DNA from 4 places in the Novosphingobium sp. YAF33 genome. Region 1 is predicted to be linked to each of the others. Evidence: riboswitches for the same ligand, from Rfam matches in the RefSeq annotation. Region 1 holds a riboswitch; each other region holds the start of a gene.
What was found. A riboswitch is a leader RNA that binds a small molecule or an ion and turns the genes downstream of it on or off. The one in region 1 is predicted to bind cobalamin.
Positions count from the first base shown of each region.

Region 2: it holds a riboswitch for cobalamin, as region 1 does, so the genes downstream of both, AB4Z00_RS25360 (TonB-dependent siderophore receptor) here and cobW (cobalamin biosynthesis protein CobW) in region 1, are expected to answer to the same signal.
Region 3: it holds a riboswitch for cobalamin, as region 1 does, so the genes downstream of both, AB4Z00_RS00975 (TonB-dependent receptor domain-containing protein) here and cobW (cobalamin biosynthesis protein CobW) in region 1, are expected to answer to the same signal.
Region 4: it holds a riboswitch for cobalamin, as region 1 does, so the genes downstream of both, AB4Z00_RS02215 (cobyrinate a,c-diamide synthase) here and cobW (cobalamin biosynthesis protein CobW) in region 1, are expected to answer to the same signal.

Region 1 is NZ_JBFRCW010000004.1:354,494-361,435, reverse strand. Features, by position in the region: gene cobN (cobaltochelatase subunit CobN) at 1-851, opposite strand, end outside; gene cobW (cobalamin biosynthesis protein CobW) at 997-2,046, opposite strand; cobalamin riboswitch at 2,236-2,478, opposite strand; gene AB4Z00_RS10920 (histidine phosphatase family protein) at 2,511-3,092, opposite strand; gene AB4Z00_RS10915 (CbtB domain-containing protein) at 3,289-3,516, shown strand; gene AB4Z00_RS10910 (CbtA family protein) at 3,527-4,291, shown strand; gene AB4Z00_RS10905 (MarR family winged helix-turn-helix transcriptional regulator) at 4,326-4,802, opposite strand; gene AB4Z00_RS10900 (DUF6356 family protein) at 4,953-5,252, opposite strand; gene AB4Z00_RS10895 (hypothetical protein) at 5,249-5,482, opposite strand; gene AB4Z00_RS10890 (hypothetical protein) at 5,867-6,157, shown strand; gene AB4Z00_RS10885 (cystathionine gamma-synthase family protein) at 6,248-6,942, shown strand, end outside.
Region 2 is NZ_JBFRCW010000024.1:17,327-24,268, forward strand. Features, by position in the region: gene AB4Z00_RS25355 (DUF4198 domain-containing protein) at 1-460, opposite strand, end outside; gene AB4Z00_RS25360 (TonB-dependent siderophore receptor) at 460-2,556, opposite strand; cobalamin riboswitch at 2,737-2,981, opposite strand; gene AB4Z00_RS25365 (alpha/beta hydrolase) at 3,545-3,778, shown strand; gene AB4Z00_RS25370 (MFS transporter) at 3,939-5,081, shown strand; gene AB4Z00_RS25375 (DUF1328 domain-containing protein) at 5,223-5,390, shown strand; gene AB4Z00_RS25380 (hypothetical protein) at 5,560-5,823, shown strand; gene AB4Z00_RS25385 (AraC family transcriptional regulator N-terminal domain-containing protein) at 5,788-6,684, opposite strand; gene AB4Z00_RS25390 (SDR family oxidoreductase) at 6,874-6,942, shown strand, end outside.
Region 3 is NZ_JBFRCW010000001.1:206,192-213,133, reverse strand. Features, by position in the region: gene mdh (malate dehydrogenase) at 1-246, opposite strand, end outside; gene AB4Z00_RS00990 (diacylglycerol kinase family protein) at 809-1,210, shown strand; gene AB4Z00_RS00985 (hypothetical protein) at 1,224-1,580, opposite strand; gene AB4Z00_RS00980 (cell wall hydrolase) at 1,747-2,928, opposite strand; cobalamin riboswitch at 3,165-3,376, shown strand; gene AB4Z00_RS00975 (TonB-dependent receptor domain-containing protein) at 3,476-5,296, shown strand; gene AB4Z00_RS00970 (ABC transporter substrate-binding protein) at 5,293-6,324, shown strand; gene AB4Z00_RS00965 (FecCD family ABC transporter permease) at 6,321-6,942, shown strand, end outside.
Region 4 is NZ_JBFRCW010000001.1:484,618-491,559, forward strand. Features, by position in the region: gene AB4Z00_RS02210 (TonB-dependent receptor plug domain-containing protein) at 1-1,322, opposite strand, end outside; cobalamin riboswitch at 1,497-1,687, opposite strand; cobalamin riboswitch at 1,834-2,057, shown strand; gene AB4Z00_RS02215 (cobyrinate a,c-diamide synthase) at 2,231-3,553, shown strand; gene paoC (aldehyde oxidoreductase molybdenum-binding subunit PaoC) at 3,543-5,741, opposite strand; gene AB4Z00_RS02225 (FAD binding domain-containing protein) at 5,738-6,688, opposite strand; gene paoA (aldehyde dehydrogenase iron-sulfur subunit PaoA) at 6,685-6,942, opposite strand, start outside.

The DNA of each region.
Region 1 (6,942 bases):
TCCAGAATGCCGGGCTTGCGGTCGTCGCCTGCCGAGGAAGATGCGAAACTGGTGGCGTTGACGATCACATCGGGCGCCACTTCGCCGAGCAGGCCGCCCAGCCAATCTACGGCGAAAGGTTCGCGCAGCGCGCGGACGTGTACGGCGCCGACATTGAAGCCGCGTTCCCGCAGCGCCGCGATCATGGCGTCCACCGCGTCGAGCGTGCCTGCGATCATCAGCGCGCGGTAGAACACCAGCAGCGCCAGCGGCCGGCCTTCCACCCATCCGGCCTGCACATCGGCAAGGCCCGCCCGCTCGGTTCCCGCGAGATAGAGCCCTGCATCGGCCACCGGCACGGGATCGTCGGGTTCGCCCGCATCAAAGCCGATTGCCTGCGCGGCGGTGCGCAGGAAAGAGAGGGCATTGGCGGTGCCGCCCTGCCGCAGATAGTCGCGCAATTTCTCACGCGTTTCGGCGGGCAGGGTGGACGCGCGGTCGAGCGCCGGATCGGCTTCTCGCCCGTCGGCGATGGCGGCGAAGGCAATGCCGTTTTCGCGGGCGACGCGGGCGATCTCGTCGATGCCGTAGTCCCAGTAGCTCTTGCCGCCGAGCAGGATCACGCAGACGAATTTGGCGTGCGCGATCACCTTCTCGACATAGAGGTCGATCGAATAGGGGTGGCGCAGTTGCAGCAGGTTGGCGAGGCGTACGCTGGGAGCATCGGAGGGCAACCGCGCCGCCGCGCTCGCAAAGCAGGCCAGCTCACTGTCCGCCACAGTGAGGATCACCATGTCGCCGGGAGACTGGTCGAGGTCGATCGCCTCCTCGCCGTTGGAGATCGTCCCCGGCGTGGCGGACAGCAGGTGCATCAGGCGTTCCCCCCGACACCGCGACAGAACTCTTCCTCGTCATTGCGAGCAAAGCGAAGCAATCCAGGGCGGCTCTGCATGGCTCTGGATTGCTTCACCCGCTTTGCGGGTTCGCAATGACGAAGTGGGGAGGGGAGCCTATGCTTCACGCTGCCACGGCGCCGAGAACGTCTGCCAGCCCGGCCTCGATGGCCGCGCGGTTCAGTCCCTTCTGGCCGATGACGACAAGCTGGGTGCGGCGCGCTTCCTGCGGCAGCCAGGCGCGGTCGTAGAAGTGCTGGATGCGCGGCCCCACGGCCTGCACGACAAGGCGGCTCGGCTTGCCGCCGACCACGACCATGCCCTTCACGCGCAGCACGTCATGCTCCGCGATCAGGTCCTTCAGGCGCGCGAGCAGGGCGTCGAGATCGGCGACATCGCCGCCCGAGACGACGAAGCTGTCGAAGTCGTCATGGTCGTGATCCTCGTCCAGCCCGTCGATGTGCGAGGGGCGGGAATCGAGGTCGTCCTCGGCAGCAGCGGTGATGCCCAGCAGCGCGGCGATATCGACCGCGCCGTGGTCCGCGCGTACGATCTTCACGCCGGGGCGCGTTTCGGCCAAGACCAGCGTTTCGACATGGGCGAGGGCATCGGCATCGACGAGGTCGGTCTTGTTGAGCACGACCATGTCCGCGCAGCCGAGCTGTTCCTCGAACAGTTCCTCCAGCGGGCTTTCATGGTCCAGCATCGGATCGGCGGCGCGGGCTGCGGCAAGCGCGGCCTCGTCCGTGGCGAAGCGGCCGGCGGCCACGGCATCGGCGTCGATCAGCGCGACCACGCCGTCAACCGTCGCGCGGGTGCGGATATCCGGCCACTGGAACGCCTTCACCAGTGGCTTTGGCAGGGCAAGGCCGCTGGTTTCGATAATGATGTGGTCGGGCTTGTTCTCGCGGTCGAGCAGCTTCTGCATGGTCGGCAGGAAATCGTCGGCGACGGTGCAGCAGATGCAGCCGTTGGCCAGTTCGACGATGTCGTCTTCCGGGCAGGCCTCGTCATTGCAGCCCTTCACCAGTTCGCTGTCGACGCCGACGTCGCCGAACTCGTTGATGATGAGCGCGAGGCGGCGACCCTTGGCGTTCTGGAGCAGGTGGCGGATCAGCGTGGTCTTGCCGGCGCCGAGGAAGCCGGTGATGACGGTGGTGGGAACTTTGCTCATATCTCGTCTCCCGCGCGCCAGCGACCTGAAACGGCGGGGCGTCCCGTCGCGGGCGCGACGATGGCGGCACGCCGCGACGGACCGGCGCACGGGCGCCCGACGCGATATGCCGCTGCGGCCCCGGCCGCATGCATCACGTCGCTCAGACGGAAGAGTTACCGTGCCTTGGCCATTCCCTGGACCCGGGCAAGAGCGACATCGACGCCGGCAGGTTTCCTGGCTCGCGGGTCATCACGCGATGCACGGCCTTCCCAGGCCTCGCATGACTTAGCGTCCGGCCCAGTGGCTGCGGTGGGGGGCTTGCCCCGCCGCGAATGTGCATCGCGCTCGCCGCTTACAGTTGCAGGGACAGCCGCGGATCGGGACGGCGAACCGTCCTTACCGCGTTCCCGTATTAAGCCCCTTGCGGGGCACCGGCGCGATCTTCGTCCGGTCGCCAGAAGGCATCCCGAACCCGGAGGCGATTAGCCGGGGACGCCCCGCACCGCAAGACCCAGAGACTGCAATCGCCAACTCCGGTTGAAGGAAAGAACGGTGCAGGAGAGCGGCGCCACATCGATGGCGAGCGCTGCGCGCAGCGGCAGTTCCAGCGCATGGGAGATGGCGGCGCGGATCGTCATCGGGTGCGTGATGGCGCAGGTCGGCGCGTCGGAGCCGGCAACGCGGTCCATCCATGCACCGATCCGCGTGCGAACCTGATCCAGTGTTTCACCCGCGGGCGCGCCTTGCGCGGGTTCGGCCAGCCACCGGCCGAGCTGTCCGGGATCGCTTGCCTCGATCTGCGCGAAGGACAAGCCTTGCCACTCGCCATGATCGATATCGGCAAGCGCCGGTTCGGTTCTGGCCGTGAGCCCCATCGCCGAGGCGGTCTCGGCAGCGGCGCGGGCGGGGCTGGCCTGCACCGCGGCGTGGTAGCGTTGGGGCAACCTGGCCAGGGCGGCATCGCGTCGCCCTGCCGCATCCAGCGGTTCCGCCGGCTCGGGAAACCGGCCTTCGCGGCTCGACGCCGTGGCGGCGATGCAGATCAGCAGGAGGGTTGTCGCCAAGGGTAAATTCCGTGGGGTCGTTGACGCCGCGGCCCGCGCGGTCCTAAGGAAGCGGCGTCGAGTATCGAAGAAGCCGGTGAGAATCCGGCGCGGTCGCGCCACTGTAATCGCACGGGAACCGTCCCGTCGAGAGCCAGACCTTCCTTCTTGGCAACAGGTTTTCCGGGGACGCGCAATCCCGCCAAGGAGCATGACAATGGCTGTTTCCACCGCAGTTTTCGACGACGCTTTCATTCCCGTGCCGGGCGGTAACGCCATTCCCCTGGAAGACATCGCGCCCTGGGCCGTGCTCGGCACGCTGCTGGCCGTCATCTTCATCTATTTCGTCAGCACCGAGCAGGGCGCCTTCTCCCTGTTCCAGGGCATGTACGTCCACGAGTTCGTCCACGACGGGCGTCACCTCCTCGGCTTCCCCTGCCACTGAGGCGCTGCACATGACCAGGGACTTGCTCTGGCGCGGGATGCTTGCCGGCATTCTGGGCGCGCTTCTCGCCACGCTTTTCGCGCGGGGCTTTGCCGAACCGCAGATCGATCTGGCGATCGGTTACGAGGAAAGCCACTCCGCGCATGATGCCCCGTCCGGCCACGCCGGGATGGCCATGCCCCACACCGGCACGCCGGCCGAGCCGCAGGAAGAGGAACTCGTCAGCCGCGATACGCAGAAAGGTGCGGGACTGGTGACCGCACTCGTGCTGTACGGCGCTGCGGTGGGCGGGATCTTCTCGCTCGTCTTCGCTTACGGCTACGGCCGCATGGTAAATCTGGGCCCGCGCAGCTTCGCACTCATGCTGGCCGCGCTGACATTCGCGCTGGTGGTGGTGGTACCGGCGATCAAATATCCCCAGACCCCGCCAGCCGTGGGCAAGCACGAAACCGTGGCCCTGCGCACTGCTGCCTATTTCGGCATGATCGCGCTGTCGCTCGGCGCCGCCGTCGTGGCAGCGCGTATCAGGAGCGCCCTTGCACGACCGGGACGCGGTTTCGATGCCACGCTGCTCGGTCTTGTGATCTATCTGGGCCTGGTGGGCCTCGGGCAGTTTCTGCTGCCTGCCGTTAACGAGGTTCCCACGGACTTCCCGGCCGTGCTTCTGTGGAACTTCCGCGTGGCCTCCATCGGCACGCAGCTGGTGCTATGGGCGACGATTGGCCTCGCTTTCGGACTTTGGGCCGAGCGCGTGCTGCAGAAGGCAAAGTCCTGATCGTTCAATCGGTTGGAGTGCAGAGCTGCCTGGTTCAGGAACTCTGCACTTTGGCCACGAGACGGAGCGGCGCACGGCTCATCTCGTTGCCCGCCTGCGTGGCTTTCTGGAGCACTCTCAAGAAGACATCGCGCTCTTCCCGCGACAGGTGGACGACGAGATCGTCCTGAACCTTGTCGACCCAGGGCTCCGCGATATCGAGCGTCACCAGTCCGGCACTGCTGAGCATGAGCACCCGCGCCCGCCGGTCGGTAGGGCTGACTTCCCGGTCTACGAGGCCTTTCTGCACCAGCCTGTCGATGACGCCGCCAATGGTCACGCGGTCGTAGGCGATCATGCCGGCGAGGGTCTGCTGGTCCAGTCCGGGATGGTCGCGAAGCGTGAGCAGCGCCGCATATTGCACGGATGTGAGATCGAGACCGGCTTCCGCCATGCGCGAGGCAAAGCGCGCAAGGGAAATCTGCTGCAGGCGGCGGATCAGATGTCCGGGCATTGTCTCGAGGTCGCTCATGGATAGCCACCTAGCGTGAGAACCGCCGCCTGCTCAAGATGATGTTGCGCCGGAAGGGGTTGTCGGCGTTATTTTACAAGGATTTCATCCGCCCGGGCGTTCAGGATCGTTCTCCGGCATGGTCCTGAGCGGTAAAAATCGGCGACGTGTCTAGATTTCGTATTCCGGTTGCCATGTTTTGGCGGCGACGCGTTCCTGCTTCTTCACGGGCAGCCCCTGTTGCCGGCGGGCCATCTCGCCATGAAGCTTGCGAACCATGTCGCTGCCGGCATGGGTGAGCAGGCCGGGAACGAACCCGTGCAGCATGGTCCCGAGGCCGGCCACCACCATGCGCAGGCCGAAGCGATTGGCGACCAGCCAGTGCTCCCCATAGCTTTCGTTTACTTTTCGCGGGTGCTCGATGAAAAGGGCTTTGAACATCCTGGCTTCCTCTTTTCCGCCTTCGATCACGCGGTGGGCGGATAGGGGTGATGGCCGAAGACCCAGTGCGTTCGCGGATCGGCCTGATCGTCAATCAGCAGGACCTTGGCACTGTGCCCCTTCATGCCGACCTGATGCGCGGCATCGATGGCACGGTTGAGTGCGGCTCGCTGGCTTTCGAATGCGGCCAGGAACACGCCATGAAGGCTTACCGCCCAGTCGAGGCCCTTGCGGACGACGTGGAAATCGCTGTGAGGCATGAAACCATACTCCCTTTCGATTTTGACACTGGCCAATCCCGTTTGTGACGTAGCGTCGCGGTTGGCTCGATCGCTGTTAATCTGCCCCTTGAGGGGCGGTATTCTCGGAGGCCGGCTCGCGGCCTTGTTTGTCAACTTATTTACTTGAGAATGCATCGTCAAGCCCGGTGTTCCCATCCCCGTGGATCTGGCGGTGAATGGCGGCTGCCTTGCGACCGGCTGCAAACGATCGCCCGTCGACACGATCTGCAAAAGCGGAAAACTGCCATTTTTCGCACTTCACAAAGGTGTCATCCGAAACTCGAACGCGTCCGGCGCGTTTCAGGACAGGACAAGTTCGGCGTGTCGCTGTCCGGCCGCCGGCACCATTGGGAGCCAGGAAAAGTGGATATCTACGCAGGACCGCGGAGCCATGTCGCAAGGCCCGCTTCGCGAGAGGACGAGTCGCTCGGCAAGCAGGGGCGCAGCGACGCGGCCGTTCTTCAGGTACATCTTCTGGGTGATTCGGTGCGCGCCGCAGGGCAGTTCCAGCGCTCCGCGCTCGGCCATATGGACCATGAGAACTGGATAGAGCGCGTCCGGGCAGACGGGCAGCGGTTGATGGATCTGCTCAGCCAGATGGGTTTCAGCCCGAATTCGAGTGGTTCGGCGCGAACCTCCGAAGTTCGCCGATAGCACCGGCTCCCGCTGCAACCCACGGAAGAGTTGTCGGTTTAACCTCTTCGGAAAAAACCATGCTCCGCGAGCATTGGAAAGGAGAGGGACATGACGGCACCGCGCGAAAGCAAGACGTCCATCGGCAACCATCGGCTTCACCCCGATACCCTGATGCTCAATTACGGCTACGACCCGCTCCTTTCCGAAGGAGCGGTAAAACCGCCGGTATTCCTGACTTCCACATTCGTATTTCCCACCGCCGAAGAAGGCCGCGACTTTTTCGACTATGTCGCGGGCCGCAAGGAACCGCCGCCGGGACAGGGGCGGGGCCTGGTCTATTCGCGCTTCAACCATCCCAACAGCGAGATCGTCGAGGACCGCATGGCGGTCTACGAAGGGGCGGAAGCGGGGGTGGTGTTCTCCTCGGGCATGGGCGCGATCACGACCACGATCCTGACGTTCGCCCGGCCAGGCGATGTCATCCTCCATTCCCAGCCCCTTTACGGCGGCACCGAAACGCTTCTTGCCAAGACACTGGCCAACCTCGGCATCAAGGCGATGGGTTTCAGCGACGGGCTGGACGAAGAAGCCATAGCCGCCGCCGCCAGGCAGGCCATCGCCAATGGCCGAGTGTCACTGGTGCTGATCGAAACGCCGGCCAATCCCACCAACAGCCTTGTCGACATCGCGCTGCTGAGGCGGCTGTGCGAGGATATCGAGCGGCAGCAGGGGCACCGCCCGTTGCTGGTTTGCGACAATACGCTGCTCGGTCCCGTCTTCCAGCATCCCCTGCGGCTCGGCGC
Region 2 (6,942 bases), on a different contig from region 1:
CGGCGGACGGGCCCTGAATCCGGACGGCATACTTGATGTTCTTGGTGGAGATGTCGGCGCCGGGCATCTCGTCGAGGCCCTTCTTCTCGTACTCGCCGCCCTTCATCCGCGACCAAACGCCGTTCTGCAGGATCGCAGTCACGAACCTGGGCCTGGTTTCGGTTTCGACGAGCATCGCGAGCCCCGAGATCCGGTGCTGCGCCTTGATCGGCTTGACCTCGGCATCGTAGGCGGCAACCGTATCGATCAACGGCTCCCGCTTCACCATGTCGAGATCGTCGGCGCCTTCGCCGTAGATCAGCACGATCTGCTTCGAGCGTTCGGTAATGTAGATGCCGTGCGCCTGGGCGGGCAGTGCGGGCGCGAGCAGCAGAGCGGTGAGGATCGCGGCTTTCATGGCAGTCTTCATCATGCACATCCTTGCTTGAGTTCGGCGGACGAGACGGGTCTTGCCGGCCATCACAGGCCGACCGTGATGCTGGCGATCGCGCTGAGCGGGGCGCCGGGATAGAGATTGCTGCCGAAGCCGCGCTCGGCGTATTTTTTGTCGAACAAGTTGTTGACGTTGACCTGCAGCTTCACGTTCTCGGCCAGCGGATAGTAGGCCAGCAGGTTCACCGTTGCGTAAGAGCGGATGTAAGGCGCGGTCGCCGCAGTGCCGGCGATGCGCCCACCGACGTAAGTGACGCCTGCACCCGCGCCGAGCCCCTTGAGGGCGCCTTCCTGCACTTCGTAGACGTTGAGCAGGCTGGCCGAATGGCGCGGCGTGTTGGGCAGGCGCTGGCCGAGCCGCAGGCGATTGTCTCTGGTCACTTCGGCATCGGCGAAGACATAGCCGCCCACGATCCGCCATGCCCTGGTCAGGTTGCCCGTGATCGAGAAGTCGAAGCCCCGGCTGCGCACTTCGCCGGCGGCGATACTGTAATCCAGATTGTCCGGGTCAGTGGTCGCGACGTTCTGCTTGGTGGTGTGGAACAGCGCCGCTGTCGCGCTCAGCCTGCCGTCCAGCAGTTCCAGCTTCACACCGGCCTCGTAGCTGGTGCCGCGTTCCGGCGCGATGACATTGCCGTTCACGTCCGCTGCGGTGTTCGGCTTGTTGGAGCGGGCATAGCTGCCGTAGACTGAAACTTGCGGGGCCAGCACGAAGACCGTCCCAAGGCGCGGCGTAAATACCGTCTGCTTGAACGCAGAAGTGACCCCGCTGCGCAAGTTCAGGTTGTCGCTCTCGTATCGCTCCAGTCGTCCGCCGACCAGCAGCTTCAGCCAGGGTAGCAATGACACCTGGTCCTGGGCGTAGCCCGCGAATGTGCGCGTCTGGGTGCGGATGCTGGTGAACGTGCCGTTCAGCGGCGGGATTGCGGAGCCATAGACCGGCGCGAAGATGTCCAGCGTGAAGGGCGACAGCGTCGGGCTCGAATTGCGGATGACCTCGGTATAGTGGAAGGCCTCGAACTCGGCGCCCAGCAGCACTTCGTGCTCGACGCTGCCGGTGGCGAACTGGCCGGTCAGGTTCACCTGTGCATCCAGATCGCGCCACCGCAAGGTACGCTCGCTATAAGTGCGCACCAGGGTGCGGCCATCTGCGCGCAGACTGGAGGCCTGGATGCCGGGGCCGCCCAACTCGCCATTGTAATACTGGGCGCCCGCCCGCAGCTTCCAGCCAGGCGCCAGCTTGTATTCCGCGACGAGGCTGCCAAGGCCATTGCGCACGCGCCACCGGCCGACGGACGGCTCGCCGAAGAACCGTGAAGCGGGAATGGCGATGTCGAGCTGATTGCTGAAGGCGGGATTGCCGCGGTCCAGCGGGGTCTTCACCTGCACGAACTCGCTGCTGAGAATGAACGTCAGGTCCGGCGAGGCATCCCAGGCGACGACCGGCGCAACCACGATGCGGTCGGACTGGACATGATCGCGGAAGCTGTCGCCACCTTCCACGGCCGCGCCGAGGCGGTAGCGCACGGTCTTTGCGCTATCGATGGGACCGGTGGCATCGACCGTTCCGCGCCAACCGCCGAAGCTGTCGATCCGGCCGCTGACGGTCTGGGCCATCCTGTCGGTAGGTACGCGCGAAACAATGTTGAACGTGCCGCCCGGATCTCCGCGACCATATAGCAGGGCAGCAGGGCCACGCAGCACCTCCACGCGCTCGACGGCGATGGAGTCCGGTGCCGGCGGATAGCCGCGGTTCATCGGAAAACCGTTGCGGAAGTATTCCGAGGTTGTGAAGCCGCGCAGGTTGTAGTCGGTGAGACCAGTGCCCCCGAAGTTGTTGCCGCGCGTGATGCCGCCGGCATAGGCTAGCACGTCCTCGACACGGTTCGCTTGCAGATCGTCGACCACCTGCCGCGTCAGCACGGTCACGGACTGCGGCACTTCGAGTAAGGGCGTGTCCGTGCGCGTCGCGCCGCTGGAGCGGGTGACGTTGTAGGCGCCGGTCTTGCCCGTGACGACGATCGTATTGTCGGCGGGTTCGGTCTCGGCAGCACTCGTCATCGTGGGAACCGCCGATAGTGCGAGGCTTCCTGAAAGCAGCGCGGTCTTGGTATTCTGTCTCAATGCAATCCCCCGAGGCGTCGAGCAACACCGGGCAGGAGGCGTCCGCGCGAACGGTCGGCGCGCGCAGTGGCCGGACACCCCAAAGGCGGCTGACGCACGACACCGATGCGGCCTCCGCCGCATTCTCGTCGCTCAGACGGAGAAAACTGACCGTGCCAAGACCATCCCCTGGGTCAGGCAAGAGCGACCGGTGCGACGGCAGGTCTCCTGGCTTGCGGGTCACAGCTTGATGCACGGCCTTCCCAGGCCTCGCAGGATTTAGCGTCCGGCCCAGTGGCTGGCGGCTCGGGCATTTCCCGTCCGCACATGTGCATCGCGCTCGCCGCTCACAGTTGCAGGGACAGCCTCGGATTCAAAGGCGCGGAGCCCTCTCACCGTGTTCCCTTTTAAGCCTTTTTCAAGGCACCGACGCGATCAGCCCGGGAGCTGAAGCGCCCAGGCCCGGTTGGCGATATCTGTGATGATCTCAATTCGCAATAGCATAAGCGCTGCCTGGAATGTCGGTATCCGTCGGCGGCGATGCTTTCGGGAATGATCGTCTGGGCGAACGCCGGATTTCGAACTCACTGCTCGCGATAGCGCAGCGCTTCAGCCATGGTCTCACGTTGCATTATTGAATTTCACTCAGTGCTGCATGTTCATCTTTCAGGCTAATGGATGATGGCGCCCGCGCCTAGATGGTGGCCATGACGATTTTCGTTGCCACACCCACCGGCCTCGCGCCGCCTCGATGCGCAAATTGGCGCGCTGCCTACCAGGCGCATGGCGCCTGAAGCCAATGGCCTTCTCAAAGACAAAGCTCACGGTCGAAGGGCTCGCTTCCCAATGGAGACATCCCATGCCCAGACATGAGCGGTTCGGACACCAGGTCTGGCACCAGGCCTAGGCGTCTTCAGGAACCACCCGGCGCTCCATTCTTCAACTCTCTGCCGGCGCAGCTGCACCTGGCTTCCTTCCCTTCACCATCCCATTCGCGGAGGCACAAGACATGTCCAACGGCACAGATAATTTCTACGTGAGTGACCGCGTCACGATCGATAAAGTCACCTTCAGAAACCAATACGGCATGACCGTCGCCGGCAATCTCTTCATGGCCGACGATCTGGATCGAGGCCGCCGCCACGGCGCCCTTGTCGTAGGCCATCCAATGGGCGCGGTGAAGGAGCAGAGCGCGAACTTCTATGCCACCAGGATGGCGGAGCAGGGCTTCGTCACCAATTGATCAGGCGCCCCGGCGAGCGGTGCCTCTGCCGTGCTGCCGAGCATCGACATGTCACGCAGCCGCAGATCCGCGCATTCAAGGTGAAAGCATGCATGTTTCGATAACCACGACCGCGGATGACGCGGGGCCCGGCGCTGCACCATGGAGTGCAGTTCTGGCAATGACACTGTGTGCTTTCGTGCTGGTGTCGTCGGAGTTTCTTCCGGTGAGCCTCCTTACCCCGATGGCGCGCGACATGATCATCAGCGAAGGGCAGGCCGGACAGGCCATTGCCGCGTCCGGTCTGTTCGCTGTTCTGACCAGCCTTTCGATATCTTCGCTCACGCGCAAGCTCGATCGCAAGCTTGTGATCCTGTGGTTGACGGGGCTTATGATCGTATCCGGCGCCATCGTCGCCTTCGCCCCGAGTTATCCGGTGCTGCTGGCCGGGCGGGCCGTTCTCGGAATCGCAATCGGCGGTTGCTGGTCTATGTCGACGGCAGTGCTCATGCGCATCTCGAATGGTGCGTTTCTTCCACGGGCCATCGCGACGCTTCAGGGCGGCAGTGCATTGGCGACGGCCGTGGCGGCGCCGATGGGCAGTTTGCTCGGCTCTGTCGTGGGCTGGCGCGGCGCATTTTTCTGTCTTGTTCCGCTCGCGGCGCTGGCGCTGATATGGCAGGCAGTCAGCCTCCCCAAGCTCCCTGCGCAGCACGGATCGCGGCAAGCGAGCGTCATCACCCTTTTGAGCAAGCCCGGCATTTTCATCGGACTGATCGCCGTAGCTGTCCTGTTCATGGGGCAGTTCGCCCTCTTCACCTACCTGCGCCCGTTTCTCGAAACCGTCACCCATGTCGACATATCCTGGCTATCGATCATCCTGCTGCTGATCGGCCTGTCGGGTCTTGCCGGAACGGCCGCCATAGGGCCGCTCGTCGCAATGAACCTGCGCAGGGTGCTCGTGGTCATACCGGCCTTGATGGCTGGCGTTGCCCTTGCATTGGCAAGCTTCGGTGGCTCGTTCTGGCCGACCGTCCTGCTGCTTGCGGCATGGGGCCTGATTGCCACACCGGCGCCGGTAGGATGGTTTACCTGGCTCTCTCAGGTGCTTCCCGATGATGCCGAGGCCGGCGGYGGATTGATGGTCGCTGTCATTCAACTGGCCATCACGCTCGGCGCGACCATGGGCGGCGCCATCTTCGATGCCACCGGCGTGCGCGCCACTTTCGAGGTCAGCGCGGCTCTGCTGGTCCTTGCCGCATTCCTCGCCGCAATGGCTGCGCGTCGAGCCGGGCAACGATGCGAACTCTCGCCAGTCTCCTGACCGATCAACAAGGACATCTACATGCGCGATATCACTGCCGAGGTTTCGTGGAACATCGGGACAGCTTGAAAGTTCTAAAGAACGAGCTGCTGCGAACATGTCGGCGCAGCGTTGGTGTAGTTAGTCTAAGGGAGAGCACTCATGTTTCGCTGGGCAATAATTTTTGCTGTCGTCGCATTGATCGCTGCGCTTCTGGGTTTTGGCGGCGTTGCAGGCCTCTCGGCCAGCCTCGCAAAGGTCTTCCTGCTGGTGGCGGCCGTAATCCTGGTTCTCGGCTTCTTCTTTGGTCGTGGCACAAGGGTACCCTGAAGCTTGTCGGCTCTATGAAACGCTCTGTGTAGAGACGTTTGTTTGGGTCCTGGTAAAGGCCGTGCGGCAGAAGCGCTCATAGCAGCGCTTCTGCCGCACGGTTATCCGGTATCACTTGTAGGGCAGCTGTTTTGCAGGAATCCAGCATTCAGAGGAACAAGAGTTGACTATGCTTGCAATCACGGCTGCAGACCGGGAAGCGGCGAAAACGCTGCGTGAGGCGCTGGCCGAGGTATCCGACTTCTGGCACTGCCCTGGTGACGAGGGAATACTCTGCCAGGTTCTTGCCGCGCATCGTATCCAGGCTGAGCGCCGGCTTTTCGAACAGCTCGCCGGTTCCCTGGTTGTTCCGACGTCAGAACCGAACTTGAAACTGAGCAATTCCGCCCCGGCCCTTTCAGATCACCATCGCCATCTGCGGCTTCGCCCTTAACCGTCCCATGTCGCGGACGGGCGGGGCGCCGAAGAGTCGACGATATTCGCGGCTGAACTGGGAAGGACTGTCATAGCCGACGCGGAAGCCAGCCTCTGCCGCGTCGAGCCGGTCGGCCAGCATCAGCGCCCGCGCTTCCTGCAACCGCAGTTGCTTTTGATATTGCAGCGGGGTCATGGCGGTGGCGCGGCGGAAATGGTCATGAAAGCTCGACAGGCTCATGCCGGCAAGGGCGGCAAGGTGCGCACCGCGGAAAGGCTCGCGGAAATGGGTCTTGAGCCAGGCGATCGCCTGCGCGATCTGGCCGGTGCGGCTTTCGCCGCTGGCGATGGCTCGCAGCACGCTTCCGCCCGGCCCGGTCATCAGCCGCACCAGCAATTCCCGCTCAATCAGCGGTGCGAGCAGCGGCGCATTCACTGGATCGCTGAGCAGTGCCGTCAGCCGCGTGGCCGCGTCGATCAGTTCAGGCGTCATCGGGTGTAACGTCATCCCGCTGCTCTCATCCGCGCCCGCCGGCAGGGGCGGCAGGGTCAGCGCGATCTCCGACAGCAGGGCGGGGTCGAGATAGAGGCAAAAGCAGAGATAAAGCGCGTCCGCGCTGGCCTGCGTCACCGCGCCGGTGATGGGCAGGTCGAGCGAGGCGACGAGATAGTTGGCGGGACCATAGTCGATCACCGCATCGCCCAGCAGCACGCGCTTGCCCCCCTGCGCGATGATGCACAGCGCCGGGCGCTGCACCATATGCACCGGCTCCCCGCGCTGGGCCGAGCGGACCAGTGCCAGTCGAGCGATGGGCGTATCCATGATGCCGTCGCGCTCGGCGTATCGGGCAATCTGCTCAGCCAGTTCCTGATGCGCCATCAGCCCTTCTCCCCAAGCGGTCGGTACGATCAGCCTACACGGCCGGCCACGGCCGATCCAGCCCGATGCTGGCAATCTGGAATATCGTGCAATCATCCCGGATGACCGTTCTACCGCCTCCCGCCCAGAGAGCGCCATGTAGGGGGCATCGGATCGATGGTTCGGTCCGCCCTAACAGGAGTGACGATCATGGCTATCGAGGACAAGGTCATCGCGATTACCGGCGCCAGCAGCGGCATCGGCGAAGGCACGGCGCGG
Region 3 (6,942 bases), on a different contig from region 1:
GGCGACACCGGCGGTGACGATGATGACGTCTGCGCCGGCAATGTCGGCATAGTCGTTGGTGCCGGTGATCTTGGCGTCGAAGCCTTCAACGGGGCCGCACTGCGACAGGTCCAGAGCCTTGCCCTGGGGCAGGCCTTCAGCCACGTCGAAGAGGACGATATCGCCCAGTTCCTTCTGCGCGGCGAGGTGCGCGAGGGTGCCGCCGATGTTGCCGGCGCCGATGAGGGCAATCTTCTTACGAGCCATGATGCTTGCTTGTCCTTCCCAAAGGCGGGACCAACGGACGAAAAGGCGGCCTGCTTTGTCCCGCTAAGGCAGGTGCCGGTGTTCAACGAAGGGCGGCCTACGCCCCTCAAACCGACATTGCAACCGGGAAAAGCCCGCGCGAAGGGCAGGCAGGCGAGTTTTTACTGATAATAGTTCGCAATTGCAATAGTGAGCGAAAATGCGCAGGAAACGGCGCCCTGAGCCAGGGCGGTGCGGCCGTTTCACGCAACAGACCGGGCGCAGATTGCATCCTCCGGGTGCTCTCCCGAGGGTGGCTCACTGTCTCGCACGTCCGGATGACAGGCAAGCGTCGCAGGGTGCGAGTCGGCCCGGATGAGGGGCGGGCGGTCGCGGCATGGCTCTTTATAGAGAGCGTGGGCGTACCGGCCGTGTCGTGCCTTTTTCCAAATGTTGCGGCTTGGAAATTCTGCGGGCGGTGCTTGCCGAGGGGCGCTGTTGCGGACACTCTCCGCGTTCGTGCCGATCGCTCCTCCGTGACGGGCCGCCACGGCCTCGTCGCGCAATCGCTGGACTGACTTGCTTGCTGAAACCGCCCGGAAAGACGACCTCCAGCCCTTTCAGCCCGCGGGCGCGCCTGCGGAGTTTCCTGTTCGCGGGGCGCGGGCTGCGCTGGCTGGTGCGGGACGAGCACAATGCCCGGTTGCACCTGGCGGCCTCGCTGGGCGTGGTGGTCGCCGGGTTCTGGCTGGAAGTTTCCGCCGCCGACTGGCGCTGGCTCGTGCTGGCCATGGCGCTGGTATGGCTGGCGGAGGCGTTCAACACCGCGGTCGAGGGCCTGTGCGACCGCATCCATCCGGAGTTCGACCCTGCCATCGGCCGGATCAAGGATCTGGGGGCCGGCGGCGTGCTGGTCGCTTCGATCGCCGCGGCCCTGATCGGGGTGCTGACCCTGGGACCGCCCCTGCTGGCCCGCCTGTTCTAGCGGTTGGCCGGTTTCAGTCGTTCCTAGCGATCCGTCCGGCGAAGGCGTCGGCCATGCGGCGGTCGAGCTGGCGGCAGATGGCGATCCAGCGGGTGCATTCGCCGTCGTTGCCCGCAAGCCGCGCGGCGGCGGCATGGGCGCGGGCGTGGGCGGCGGCGGACAGGCCGTGGCGGGCGAAGTGGCACAGTGCTTCGGCCAGGATGCGCTGGTGCGGCGTGTCCGTGGTCGCCGTCGCGACCGGCTCGCGGCGGAGGCCGCCGCGCAGGCCGGCGCCGTTGTCGTTCACCGCGCAGAGCGGAACCGACGGGCACAGCGCTCGCACCATCACCGGGCAGGAGACGTCCCGGGCGGCGGAAAAGCGGATTGCCATGGTAAAGCGAACCTCTTGTTGGAAACGCTCGGGGGCTTGGCGTCTCTCCCGGTATTATAGGATGAAGCCGCTAAGTCTTGGTGTGGGGCTATGGTTGCTGAAACCTTGCAGTCGTTCCTGTGCGAATTGATGAATGCGCCGGATCGCTAAAGGCGCCAACTTGCCGTCAGCGGGCCTGCTCCTGACGCGGCTGGGCGATCCACTTGCCCGAATTGGCATATTCCGGCCGCACGCCCTGGGTCTCGGGCAAGTTGCTGGCCTTGTAGAGCGACTCGCCCCCGCGATCCCGCACGTCGCTGGCATAGACGGGCGCGCGCTCCGCACCCGTGGAAGGGGCGGCGGAGGGCATGGCGGGCGAAGGCGCAGCGGCCTGCCCGGGGCGGAGCGCCTCGGCGGTGCCGAAGCTGCGCTGCACGGCCAGCGGGTCCAGCGCGGCGGTGGCAAGGGCCGAGGCGGCGGACTCGTCGCGGCGATGCGGGGCGGCCAGCGGCTCGCCGCCGAAATAGGCGAAGCGGAACGCGGCAGGGCGGCCCGCGGCGCCGTTGAAGGCATAGAAGCGATGGGCGCCGATGGTGGTCAGATAGTGCAGGCTCGGGGCCCAGTAGGGATTGACCTGGATCGTGTGATAATGCGTCGCCAGACCGATCGGCGTATAGACTTCGCCGGACAGCGCGGCGCGGGCTACGGATTCGGCACGCTGCCAGAAGAAGCGCTGCGGCGCGCGGGCCAGCGATCCGTCGCAGGCGAAGGAGAACTGGCAGCCGGTCGGCCGCTCCGAACCCTGGTAGACGACGCCGCAGACGGTCTTGGGATAGGCCGGATGGGCCACGCGGTTGAGCACGACCTGGGCCACGGCGCGCTGGCCGCCGTCGGGCTCGCTGGCGGCTTCGTAATAGATCGCCGCCGTCAGGCACTGGAGCGCGCGGCTGCGGTCCACCCCGGAATTGTCGATCCGCAGGGCGCGGGCGACCGGGCCGGGGCCGCCGGTTCCGTCATCCGCGTCGGAATGGATGCCTTCGCCTATCTTGAGCACGGGCTGTTCGGCTTCGAGATAGTAATAGGCAGAGCCGGGGAAGCTGGCGCCGGCCTGCTCGAACGGCATGGGCAGAACGGGCGCGCCGCCGGTTTCCGTCCCGGAGGCGGTGAGGCGGTCCCAGGCTTCGGCCGGGGCGAAGGAAGGCGCGGCGAAGGCAGGCAGGGCCACGGCGACGAGCGCGGCCGAGCCGAGCGTCCAGCGCCGCCGCCTGCGTTGCAGCCGCTTGCGTCCGCCGCGCACGAAATGACCCTGGAAATCGCGCGGGCGCGGCTCCCAGGTTTCGGTGCAGGCAGGAAGGGCGGCAGCGGTCACTCGGGTCCTTTCGGCGCATTGTCGGCCAGCGCGGATTTCGCGTTCCACCGGGTCATCGCGTATCTTGCGCCTAACCTGCTTTGCCGGGCGCGGCATCCCTGGAAATCGGCGCGTCCCGAAGCGGTACAGCGGGCAGCGATAGGCTGAATCGCTTAAGAGTTTGTTTGCGATCGTCCCCGGCGATACCGCCGCGCCGCCCTTTGCGCCGCTTGCCAATCCCCCCACTGCCCAGTATCGGCACTCGCGACGTCATGGGTGGCCCGGAGCCGGGCCCCGGGTTTCGTGAAAAGGGAACCCTGGTGGGAATTTCGGCGCAAGTCCGAAGCTGCCCCCGCAACTGTAACCGGGGAGCGCCCCTGCCACGCTATGCCACTGGGTCACACCGGGAAGGCGGCAGGCGGCGCGAAGATCCGGGAGCCAGGAGACCTGCCTTTGACGGTCGTTCCGCAGCCGGGCGGGGTGTCCCGGCATGCAGCGAGCACGCGCATGAGGAAAAGCGCGCGTCTCCGCCATGGACGGCAAAGTCGTTCAGGTTGGAGGAATACGCGTGAAGTACCTGTTTCTGCTGGGGACGGCTCTTGCCGTCTCGACCCCCGCTTTCGCGGATGAAGCCGCAATCGATAGTATCGTCGTCACCGCGACGCGCACCGAAACCCCCACCAGCGAGATCGGCCAGTCCGTCTCGGTCATCACCCGCGAGGATATCGAGCGCACCCAGGCGGTCACCGCGACCGACATCCTGGCCCGCCTGCCGGGTGTGACTTTTGCCCAGTCGGGCGGTTTCGGCCAGCCGGCCAGCGTGTTCATCCGCGGCGCCGAGAACGCGCAGAGCCTCGTGCTGATCGACGGCGTGCGCATCAACGATCCCGGCGACGTGGGCGGCGGCTTCGACTTCGGCAGCCTGACCGTCGGCCAGTTCGACCGCATCGAAGTGGTGCGCGGATCGTCCGGCGTGCTCTGGGGCAGCCGCGCGATCGGCGGCGTCATCAACCTCATCACCGCGCGCCCGACCGAGCAGTGGACCGCGCGCGGCCAGGCCGAATACGGCTGGCGCGACCAGAAGCAGCTCGGCGCCTCGGCGGCGGGCAAGGTCGGGCCGGTGGGCCTGACCCTGGGCGGCAACTGGCTCAAGGGCGACGGCTACTCCGCTTTCGACGAGCGCCTCGGCGGCCAAGAGAAGGACGGCTTCGAGAGCAAGAGCGCCAACGCCCGCGCCGAAGTGGAGCTGGTGAGCGGTCTTACCGCCGATGCCGGGACGTACTGGATCAAGGCCAATTACGATTACGACAACACCGGCGCCGATGCCCTGAACGTGGGCATGAAGCGCGATACCGTGGGCTATGCCAACTTGCGCTACAAGGGGCTGGACGGCCGCCTCAGCGCGCGCCTGGGCTATGGCCTCACCGATACGCGCCGCATCTCGGACGATGCCGTCTTCGGTCCCTACACCACCAATGGCCGCGCCGACCGTTTCGAGGGTCAGGTCTCCTACACCCCCATCGACATGGCCAGCATCCTCGTCGGCGCCGAGACGGAGAAGCAGAAGTTCTCCGACAATTACGGTTCGAAGGATTCGACCTCGATCGACAGCTACTTCGGCATGCTGACCCTGCGCCCCGTCACCGGGCTGACGCTGAACGGCGGCCTGCGCTATGACGACAATTCGGACTTCGGCCACAAGACCACCTTCTCGGCCAACGGTGCCTGGGTGATCGGCGGCAGCGAGGAAGCGCCGATCCTGCGCGCCAGCTACGGAGAGGGCTTCAAGGCGCCGTCGCTCTACCAGCTCTATTCCAATTCCGGCTTCCGCGCGCTCGATCCCGAGACGTCGAAGTCGTGGGATGTCGGCGTGGAGCAGCCCTTTGCGGAAGGCCACGGCACGTTCTCGGTCACTTACTTCGACCGCAAGACGAAGAACCTGATCGATTACGACCTGACCGCCTTCAACTACTACAACGTCGGCCGCGCGCGGGCGAAGGGCGTGGAACTGGGCATGCAGGTGAGCGACTGGGAAGGCTTCGACATGAGCCTTTCGGCCACTTACCTCGACGCTACGAACGAGGTGACCGGCACGCGCCTCGCTCGCCGTCCCAAGACGAACCTCTATGCCAGCCTGGACAAGCACTGGTCGGACGGCTTCCGCCTCGGTGCGGACTTGCGCGTGGGCGGCGGTCGCTATGACGACATCGCCAATACCTACTACCTCGGCGGCAATGTCGTCGTCGGCCTGCGCGGCGCCTTCGACGTGACGCAGAACATCCAGGTCTACGGCCGTGTCGAAAACCTGTTCGACGAGCACTACGAAGTGGTGCGGACATATGGCACCCCGGGCCGCGCGGCTTATGCCGGGGTGCGGGTGAAGATGTGATCCTGTCGTCTGCCCTGACGACATCGGTTGGACGGGGCAGGCGCAAGGCCCGCCGGTTCCTTGTCGTGCTGGCTCTGGCCGGCTCGGCGGCGCTGGCGGGCTGCGGGGGCGGTGACACCACCGAGGCCGCCCCCGCGGTACCGGGCCACGGCGAGAGCGGGGCGGAGCGCCCCACCATCGTCTCGCTCAACCCCTGCACGGACGCCATCCTGGCCGAAGTGATGGATCCGGGGCAGTTGCTGGCGATCTCCAGCTATAGCCAGGATCCCGAGAGCAGCTCGATGCCGATCGCCCGCGCGCGCCGGTACCGGGCGATCTCGGGGACGGTGGAGGAAGTGGCGACGATCCATCCCAGGGTGGTCGTGGCCAGCGCGTTCCTCGACCCTGCGAGCGAGGCGGCATTCCGGCGCCTCGGCTACCGGCTGGTGAAGATGCCGATCGCGTCGGACCTGGGAGCCGCGCGCGAACAGGTCCGCACGCTGGCACGGCTGGCGGGTCATGCCGCGCTGGGCGAAAGGCTGGTGGCCCGCATCGACGCCGCCGTGCGCCGCGATGCGCCGCCGCCGGGCTCAGCGCTTCTTCCGGCAATAGTGTGGGAATCCGGTGGACTGGTGGCGGGCGACCAGACCCTGATCGTTGACATGATGAAGCACACCGGCTTTACGAATATTGCCGGCGCGCGGGGCCTTTCCCAGGCCGATTACCTGCCTCTGGAGCACGTGCTGGCGGACCCTCCGCGCGTGGTCTTCGCGGTGGGCGATCCGCTCGCCGAGGAGGACCGAATGTTGCATCATCCGGCGCTCTCCGCGCTGACCAGTACCCGGCGTTTCCTGCTCAGCCGCTCCATTCTCTGGTGCGGCGGGGCGACCATCCCGCGTGCGCTGGACGAACTGGCCGCGGCGCGCCGCGCGCTTGCGGAAACGGAGATGACGCCGGCCCACGGGGCCGGTGCCGCGACAGGCACCGCAACAGGCCCCGCATCGGCCCCCGCAAAAGCCACCGGGCGGATCGTTTCCGCAAGACCATGAACCTGCGTTTCGTCCTGCTGCTGGTCCTCGCGCTCGTCGTCGCGGTGCCGCTGTCCCTGCTGGCCGGGCGGGTGTGGATCAATCCCTTCGCCCCGGAACTGCACAGCGCCTCGGTCATCCTGCTTCAGCTTCGCCTGCCGCGCGCGGTCCTGGCGCTGGTGCTGGGGGCCGGGCTGGGCGCGGCGGGTGCGGCCATGCAGGGGTATTTGCGCAACCCCCTGGCGGATCCCGGCCTGTTCGGCATCGCGCCGGGCGCGGCACTGGGTGCCGTGCTGAGTTTCTGGACCGGCTATGCTTCGGCGCCGTGGATGCTGCCGCTCTTCGCGCTGATCGGCGCGAGCGGCGCCATGGCGCTGCTGGCGCTGATCGCGGGACGCGGCGGCGGCGTGGCGCTGTTCACCCTGGCCGGCCTCATGGTCTCCAGTCTCGCCGGCGCGCTGATGAGCCTGGCGATCAGCCTGACGCCGTCGCCTTTCGCCATGAGCGAGATCGTCACCTGGATGATGGGCTCGCTGGCCGACCGCTCTTGGCGCGAGGTCTGGATCGCTACGCCGCTGACGCTGGCCGGGATCGGCGTCATCCTGGCGGCGGGACGCGATCTCGACGCGATGACCCTGG
Region 4 (6,942 bases), on a different contig from region 1:
ACGCCGTACATGCTGAAGAGCTGATAGAGCGAGGGCGCCTTGAAACCCTCGTCATAACTGGCACGCAGTATCGTGGCGCCGCCATTGGGGGTGTAGACCGCGCCCGCGCTGAACACCGTGTTGCCGCCGAAGCGCGACTGGTGATCGTAGCGCGCGCCGCCATTGAGCGTCAGCCCGGTGAGCGGGGTCACGCGCAGTTCGCCGTAGACGCTCTCGGTATTCGCCCGGCTGGGCACGAGGGCATAGGCCGCCGTGCTGTTCGCGGGCGAGGCGGTGGTCATCCGCTGTTCCTCGCGCTCGGCGCCGAACACGGCCTGGATGGCCTCGCTGAACGTGTAGGTGCCCTGGTACTCGAAACGGCGCACGCGGCCATGGGCGTCGAACGTGAGCTGGCGGACCTGCCGCGCGGGGTCGAAGTTCTCGCGGTCGGTCTCGGTCTGGAGCACGGCCACGCGGTTCGCCAGCCGGCCGTCCAGCAGCGCGAAGATCACCCCGGCATAGCCCGACCATTCGCGCGTCCGGCCATAGGCCAGGGAGTCGCCGGAGGTACCGTCGAACGCGTTCCGCGAATCCGACCAGTAGCCGCGCAGATCCAGCGAGATGCCGGGCGCGACGCGGTAAGTCATCGTGCCGCTGGCCGCGCTGCGCCGGTAGCCGTCGTCCTCCTTGCCGTTCGCGCGCGCGGAGATGCCGTCCGTGGCGAAGCGCGAGGCGGCAATGCGCCAGTCGACGGCCTCGGAGGTGCCGCCAAGACCCGCGCGGGCCGAGACGGTGTCATGGGTTCCTGCTTCCACCGCGAAGCTGCCTTCCAGCGGCGCGGCCGCGCGGCGAGTGCGGACGTTGACGACACCGCCGATGGCATCGCTGCCCCAGAGGATCGATTGCGGACCGCGCAGGATCTCGATGCGATCGGCATCGTCGATCAGGAAATTGGCAAAGCCATAGCCTCCCGCCGTCGATGAGGCGTCCGACAGGCGCATCCCGTCGATCACCATCACCGTCTGCCCGGCATCGGCACCGCGAATGCGCAGCGACGTGGTGGTGCCGTAACCGCCGTTGCGCGACATGCTGATGCCGGGCGTGCGCAGCAGCACATCGGTCAGAGCGATCGGCTGGGCCGCAACGATCTGCGCCTCGTCGAGCACGGTGACGGTATCGGCCACCCGGTCGGCCGCAACGGGCGTGCGCAGGGCGGTGACCACGATGCGTTCGTCCAGAGGCACTGCATCGGCCTCCTCGGCCAGGGCCGCGAGCGGGTGCAGCGCCCCTGCAAGGGCGAGCGCGAGAGCCAGGGGGCTGGCGGCGGGAATTCGGCAGTTCACGGCATGTCCTTCGCACGAGCATCGACCCGGCCGGGTCGGCACGCATGCGAAAGGCAGGGCCTCTGCCGCCCATGCAGCGGACGACGCCCCCCTCCCGCGCGGCGCGTGCCGGCACGGCAATGGCTGTCGTTGCGCGAGGAATGGCCCCGTTCGCCCGGCTCACCCTGTCCGGTCGAAGAACGACGGCGTCAGGCAGGTCTCCTGGCTCACGGGTCAGTGCCATTTCGGCCGCCTTCTCAGGGACTTGCATCCCCAATGGCGAATTGGCCGCACGGCTCGCCGCTTACAGTTGCAGGGGCAGCCCGGGCATTCACCCGCGTTCCCTTTTGATCCCCTTGCGGGGAACCTGTCGCTGGAGCGCCCCTATCCCGGTGGGGTGCCGCGTGCAAGAGCCCGGCGCTTGCGCTGGTCATGTCCCGCGCTTGCGCTGGTCATGTCCGACGCTTGCGCTGGTCTTGTCCGACGCTTGCGCTTGCCTTGTCCCGCGCTTGCGCTCTCTGGCGAAGTACCATAGGCCCGCCGGGCCAGGGGTGCCCGCAAGGGCTTAATCGGGAAGTCCGGGCCAGAGGGGTAATTCCGCTGGAATCCGGCACTGCTCCCGCAACTGTAACCGGGGATGCGCCCCGCCAGCACGCCATTGGCACCGCGCGGTGCCGAGAAGGCGGCGGAAGGCGCGCCGATTCCAAGAAATCGGGCCCAGGAAGTCAGGAAACCGGCCCCCAGCCGTCGATCCTTCGCGCGGGCGGGATGAACCGGGCGGACGGGGGCCATGCCCGATGCGGAGCGCTGCTCCCCGCGGACCCGGTCTTTCGCGAGACGACAAGCCGTACTTGCGCCCAGGAGGATCGAACCGTCATGCCGCCCTGCCCCTTCCGCCTTTCGGATACCGCTCCGTCCGGACGATATTCGTGCCTGCCCGCATGACGGCCTGTCCCGCCCTGCTGGTCACCGCGCCCTCGTCGGGACAGGGCAAGACCCTCGTCACCGCCGCGCTGGCCCGCCGCCACCGCCGCGCCGGGCGCAAAGTGCGGGTGTTCAAGTGCGGGCCGGACTTCCTGGACCCGATGGTGCTGGAAAGGGCCAGCGGCGCGCCCGTCCACCAGCTCGACCTGTTCATGTGCGGAGAGCGGGAATGCCGCGCCCTGCTGCACGAGGCCGCGCGGGACGCCGACCTGATCCTTGTCGAAGGGGCGATGGGCCTGTTCGACGGCACCCCCTCCTCCGCCGACATTGCCCGCCTGTTCGGTCTGCCGGTCATGGCGGTGATCGACGGGGCATCGATGGCGCAGACGTTCGGTGCGCTGGTCCACGGCCTTTCCACCTACCGCGCCGACGTGACCCTGGCCGCCGTGCTGGCCAACCGCGTCGGCAGCGCGCGCCATGCCGAACTGCTGGAGCGCGGCATGCCGGACGGCGTGGAATGGCTTGGCACCCTCCGGCGCGATGCCGGGCTCGGCCTGCCCGAACGGCACCTCGGACTGGTGCAGGCCGGGGAGGTGGCGGATATCGAGGCGCGCATAGACCGCGCCGCCGACAGTCTGCCCGAAACCGCGCTCTGGCTGCCCGAGCCGGTGCCCTTCCCCGCCCCGGAAGCCGCCGAAGCGCCGCCTTCCGCGCTGTCAGGCCGCCGCATCGCCATTGCCCGCGACGAGGCATTCGGCTTCATCTATCCCGCCAACCTCGCGTTTCTGGAACGGGCCGGGGCGCGGCTCGCCTTCTTCTCGCCGCTGCGCGATGCCATGCTGCCCCCTTGCGACGGCTTGTGGCTACCCGGGGGCTATCCCGAGCTGCACCTGGACGCTCTTTCCGCCAATCGCCCGATGATCGCGGCGATCCGCGCCCACTTCCAGGCAGGGCGGCCGATCCTGGCCGAATGCGGCGGCATGCTTTACGCCTCCGAGAGGCTCGAAAGCACCGACGGCGCCAGTGCCGCCCTGCTCGGCCTGCTGCCTGCGCGGGCCGTGATGCAAAGGCGGCTGGCAGCGCTGGGCATGCAAGAGATGGAACTGGGCGGTCATGTCGCGCGGGGCCACACGTTCCACTATTCGCGGCTGGAAACGTCCCTTTTGCCCACCGTCAGCGCCGTCACGCCGGACGGGCGGCCGGGCGAACGCCTGTTCCGCCACGGACCGCTCACGGCCAGCTACATGCACTTCTACTTCCCCTCGGCGCCGGAGCTGATCGCCGACCTGCTGACCTGCCAAACCGCCGACCTGGGATTCAGGCGATAGCCGGCAGCTTCGCAAGGTGCTTGTCCAGCGTGAGCGGATAGTCCCGCACGCGCACCCCCGTGGCGTTGTAGACCGCGTTGGCCACGGCCGCGCCGACGCCGCAGAGCCCGAGTTCGCCCACGCCCTTGGCCTTCATCGGCGAGACCTTGTCGTCCGCCTCGTCGAGGAAAACCACGTCCTGGTGCGGAATGTCGGCGTGGACCGGCACTTCGTACCCGGCAAGGTCGTGATTGACGAAGAACCCGAAGCGCTTGTCGACGGCCAGTTCCTCCATCAGCGCGCCGCCCACGCCCATGGTCATGGCGCCGATCACCTGACTGCGCGCCGTCTTGGGATTGAGGATACGTCCGGCCGCGCAGACCGCCAGCATGCGTCGCACCCGCGTCTCGCCGGTATAGGCGTCCACGGCCGCTTCCACGAAGTGCGCGCCGAAGGTCGACTGCTGGAACTTCTTGCCCAGGTCGCCCCACTGCATCGTCTCTTCGGCAACGATCTCGCCAGACTTCGCCGCCTCGGCCAGGGCGGCGGAGCGGTTGCCCGCGCGCACTTCGCCATCGGCGAATTCCGCGGTGGCGGGGTCCATGCCGAGCCGCTGCGCCGCGGCTTCGCGCAGCTTCACGCAGGCCGCATAGACGCCAGACGTGGAGCTGTTGGCGCCCCATTGCCCGCCGGAGCCTGCGGAGGCCGGGAACGAGGAATCGCCCAGCTTCACGCGCACTTTCTCCACCGGCAGGCCCATCATCTCCGCCGCGGTCTGGGCGATGATGGTGTAGGAGCCGGTGCCGATGTCGGTCATGTCGGTCTCCACCGTGACCACGCCGTCGCTCGACAGCCGCACGCGCGCGGCCGATGTCATGTTGATGTTGTTGCGGAACGCCGCCGCCACGCCCATGCCGATCAGCCAGCGCCCGTCACGCATCTTGCCCGGACGCGTCTGGCGGCGTTCCCAGCCGAAGCGCTTGGCACCGTCCTCCAGGCATCGCACGAGGTTGCGCTGCGAGAAGGGCCGCTCGGGATGCTCGGGATCGACTTGCGTATCGTTGAGCACGCGGAACCGCACCGGGTCCATGCCCAGCTTCTCGGCCACTTCGTCGATGGCGATCTCCAGCGCCATGAGGCCGGGCGCTTCGCCGGGTGCGCGCATGGCATTGGCTTCGGGCAGGTCCAGTTCGGCCAGCCGCAGGGCAGTGAGGCGATTGGCGCCGGCATAGAGCAACTTGGTCTGCTGCGTCGCCGATTCCGGGCCGCCGCCGGGAAGGTCGCCGGACCAGCTTTCATGGCCGATCGCGGTGATGCGCCCGTCCTTGCCGGTGCCGATGCGGATGCGCTGGATCGTGGCCGGGCGGTGCGTGGCGTTGTTGAGCATCAGGGGCCGCGGCATCGCGATCTTCACCGGCCTGCCGCAGGCCTTCGCGCCCAGCGCCGCCATCACCGCATCGGCGCGCAGGAACAGCTTCCCCCCGAAACCACCGCCGATGAAGGGCGAGCGGACATGGACTTTCTCCGGCGGCAGCTTGAAGGTGGCGGCCAGCTCCTTCTTGTTCCAGGCGATCATCTGGTTGGACGTCCAGACCGAGAGCGCATCGTCTTCCCACCAGGCGATGGTGGCGAAAGGCTCCATCATCGCGTGGTTCTGGTCGGGCGTGGTGTAAGTCTGGTCGAGCTGCACCGCGGCCGAGGCGAAAGCGCCCTCGAAATCGCCGGTATGGGTGTCGGCATCGCTGCCCGTCAGCGGCTGCGCGCCGGGCTTCGCCTTGGCGAGATCGAAACGGCCGTTACCGCGCTCGTATTCGATCCGCACGGCATTGGCGGCATTGCGCGCCTGCTCGAAGCTCTCGGCCACGACCACCGCCAGCGCCTGATGGTAATGGTCGACAGCGGGACCGCCCAGCAGCTTGGCCGTGTTCATGCTGCCCTTGCCCAGCGGCTGTGCATTTTCGGCGCTGACCACCGCGAGCACGCCGGGCATGCGCTTGGCTTCGGCCGTGTTCATCGCCGTGACCCGCCCCTTGGCGATCCCGGCACCGATCACATACCCGTAGGCCGGCTTGGCCGGCACGTCCTTGTGCTCGTAAGCATAGGGGGCCTGCCCCGTGGTCTTGAGCTTGCCGTCCACGCGGTCGACCGCCTGGCCAATCACTTTCATGGCGTCGATGGGATTGGAGCCCGCAGGCGTATCGAACTTCATGCCCGGTTCTCCTGGATGATCGCCGCCAGCGTGCGCTCCGCCAGAGTGACCTTGAAGGCATTCTCATGGGTTGACCGCGCGTCTGCGAAAGCCGTGCGCGTCACGGCGCCCGCGCCGTTGCGCAGCTGCGCGTCGGCGGCTTCGACCCGCCAGGGCCGCGGCGCGACGCCGCCGAAGGCCACTCGTCCGCTGCCGTCCTCGTTCAGCACCGCCGCCACGGAAACGAGCGCGAAGGCGTAGGAGGCCCGGTCGCGCACCTTGTGATAGACATGCCGTCCGCCCGGCGGCTTGGGCAGAGTGACGGCCGTGATCAGCTCGCCCGGCTGGAGCACGTTCTCCAGGTGCGGCGTATCGCCCGGCAGGCGGTGGAATTCGCCCACCGGCACGCTGCGCGTCTTGCCCTGGGCATCGACCGTCTCCACCGCGGCATCCAGCACGCGCAGGGCCACCGCCATGTCGCTGGGGTGCGTGGCGATGCAGGCCTCGCTCGTGCCGACCACGCCGAGCTGGCGGCTGAAACCACCGATCGCCGCGCAGCCGGAGCCGGGCTTGCGCTTGTTGCAGGCCTGGTTGGTGTCGTAGAAATAAGGACAGCGGGTGCGCTGCAGCAGGTTACCGCCGGTCGTCGCCTTGTTGCGCAGCTGGCCCGAGGCGCCTGCCACGATGGCGCGCGTGAGCACGCCGTAATCGCGCCGCACGCGCTTGTCCGTGGCCAGCGCAGTGTTGCTGACCAGCGTACCGATGCGCAGCCCGCCTTCCGGCGTCTCCTCGATGCGGTCGAGGCCGAGATCCTGTACGTCCACGAGATGCGTCGGCGTCTCGATCTCCAGCTTCATCAGGTCGAGCAGGTTGGTGCCCCCGGCGATGAACTTGGCGCCCTTGTGCCCTGCGACCGCGGCGGCGGCAGCGGCCGGCGTCCTGGCGCGCTCGTATGTGAAAGCCTTCATGCCTCGATCTCCGCGCCGTGAGTCTCGGCAAGCTTGACGCCCGCCACTTCCGCCATCGCTTCGGCAATGTTCGAATAGGCGCCGCAGCGGCAGATATTGCCGCTCATCCGCTCGCGCATTTCCAGAACCGTCATCTCGGGAGCGCCGCCGACGTCCTCCTGCACATGGCTGGGAATACCCGCCCTGATCTCTTCCAGCACCGCGACGGCCGAGCAGATCTGGCCCGGCGTGCAATAGCCGCACTGGAAGCCGTC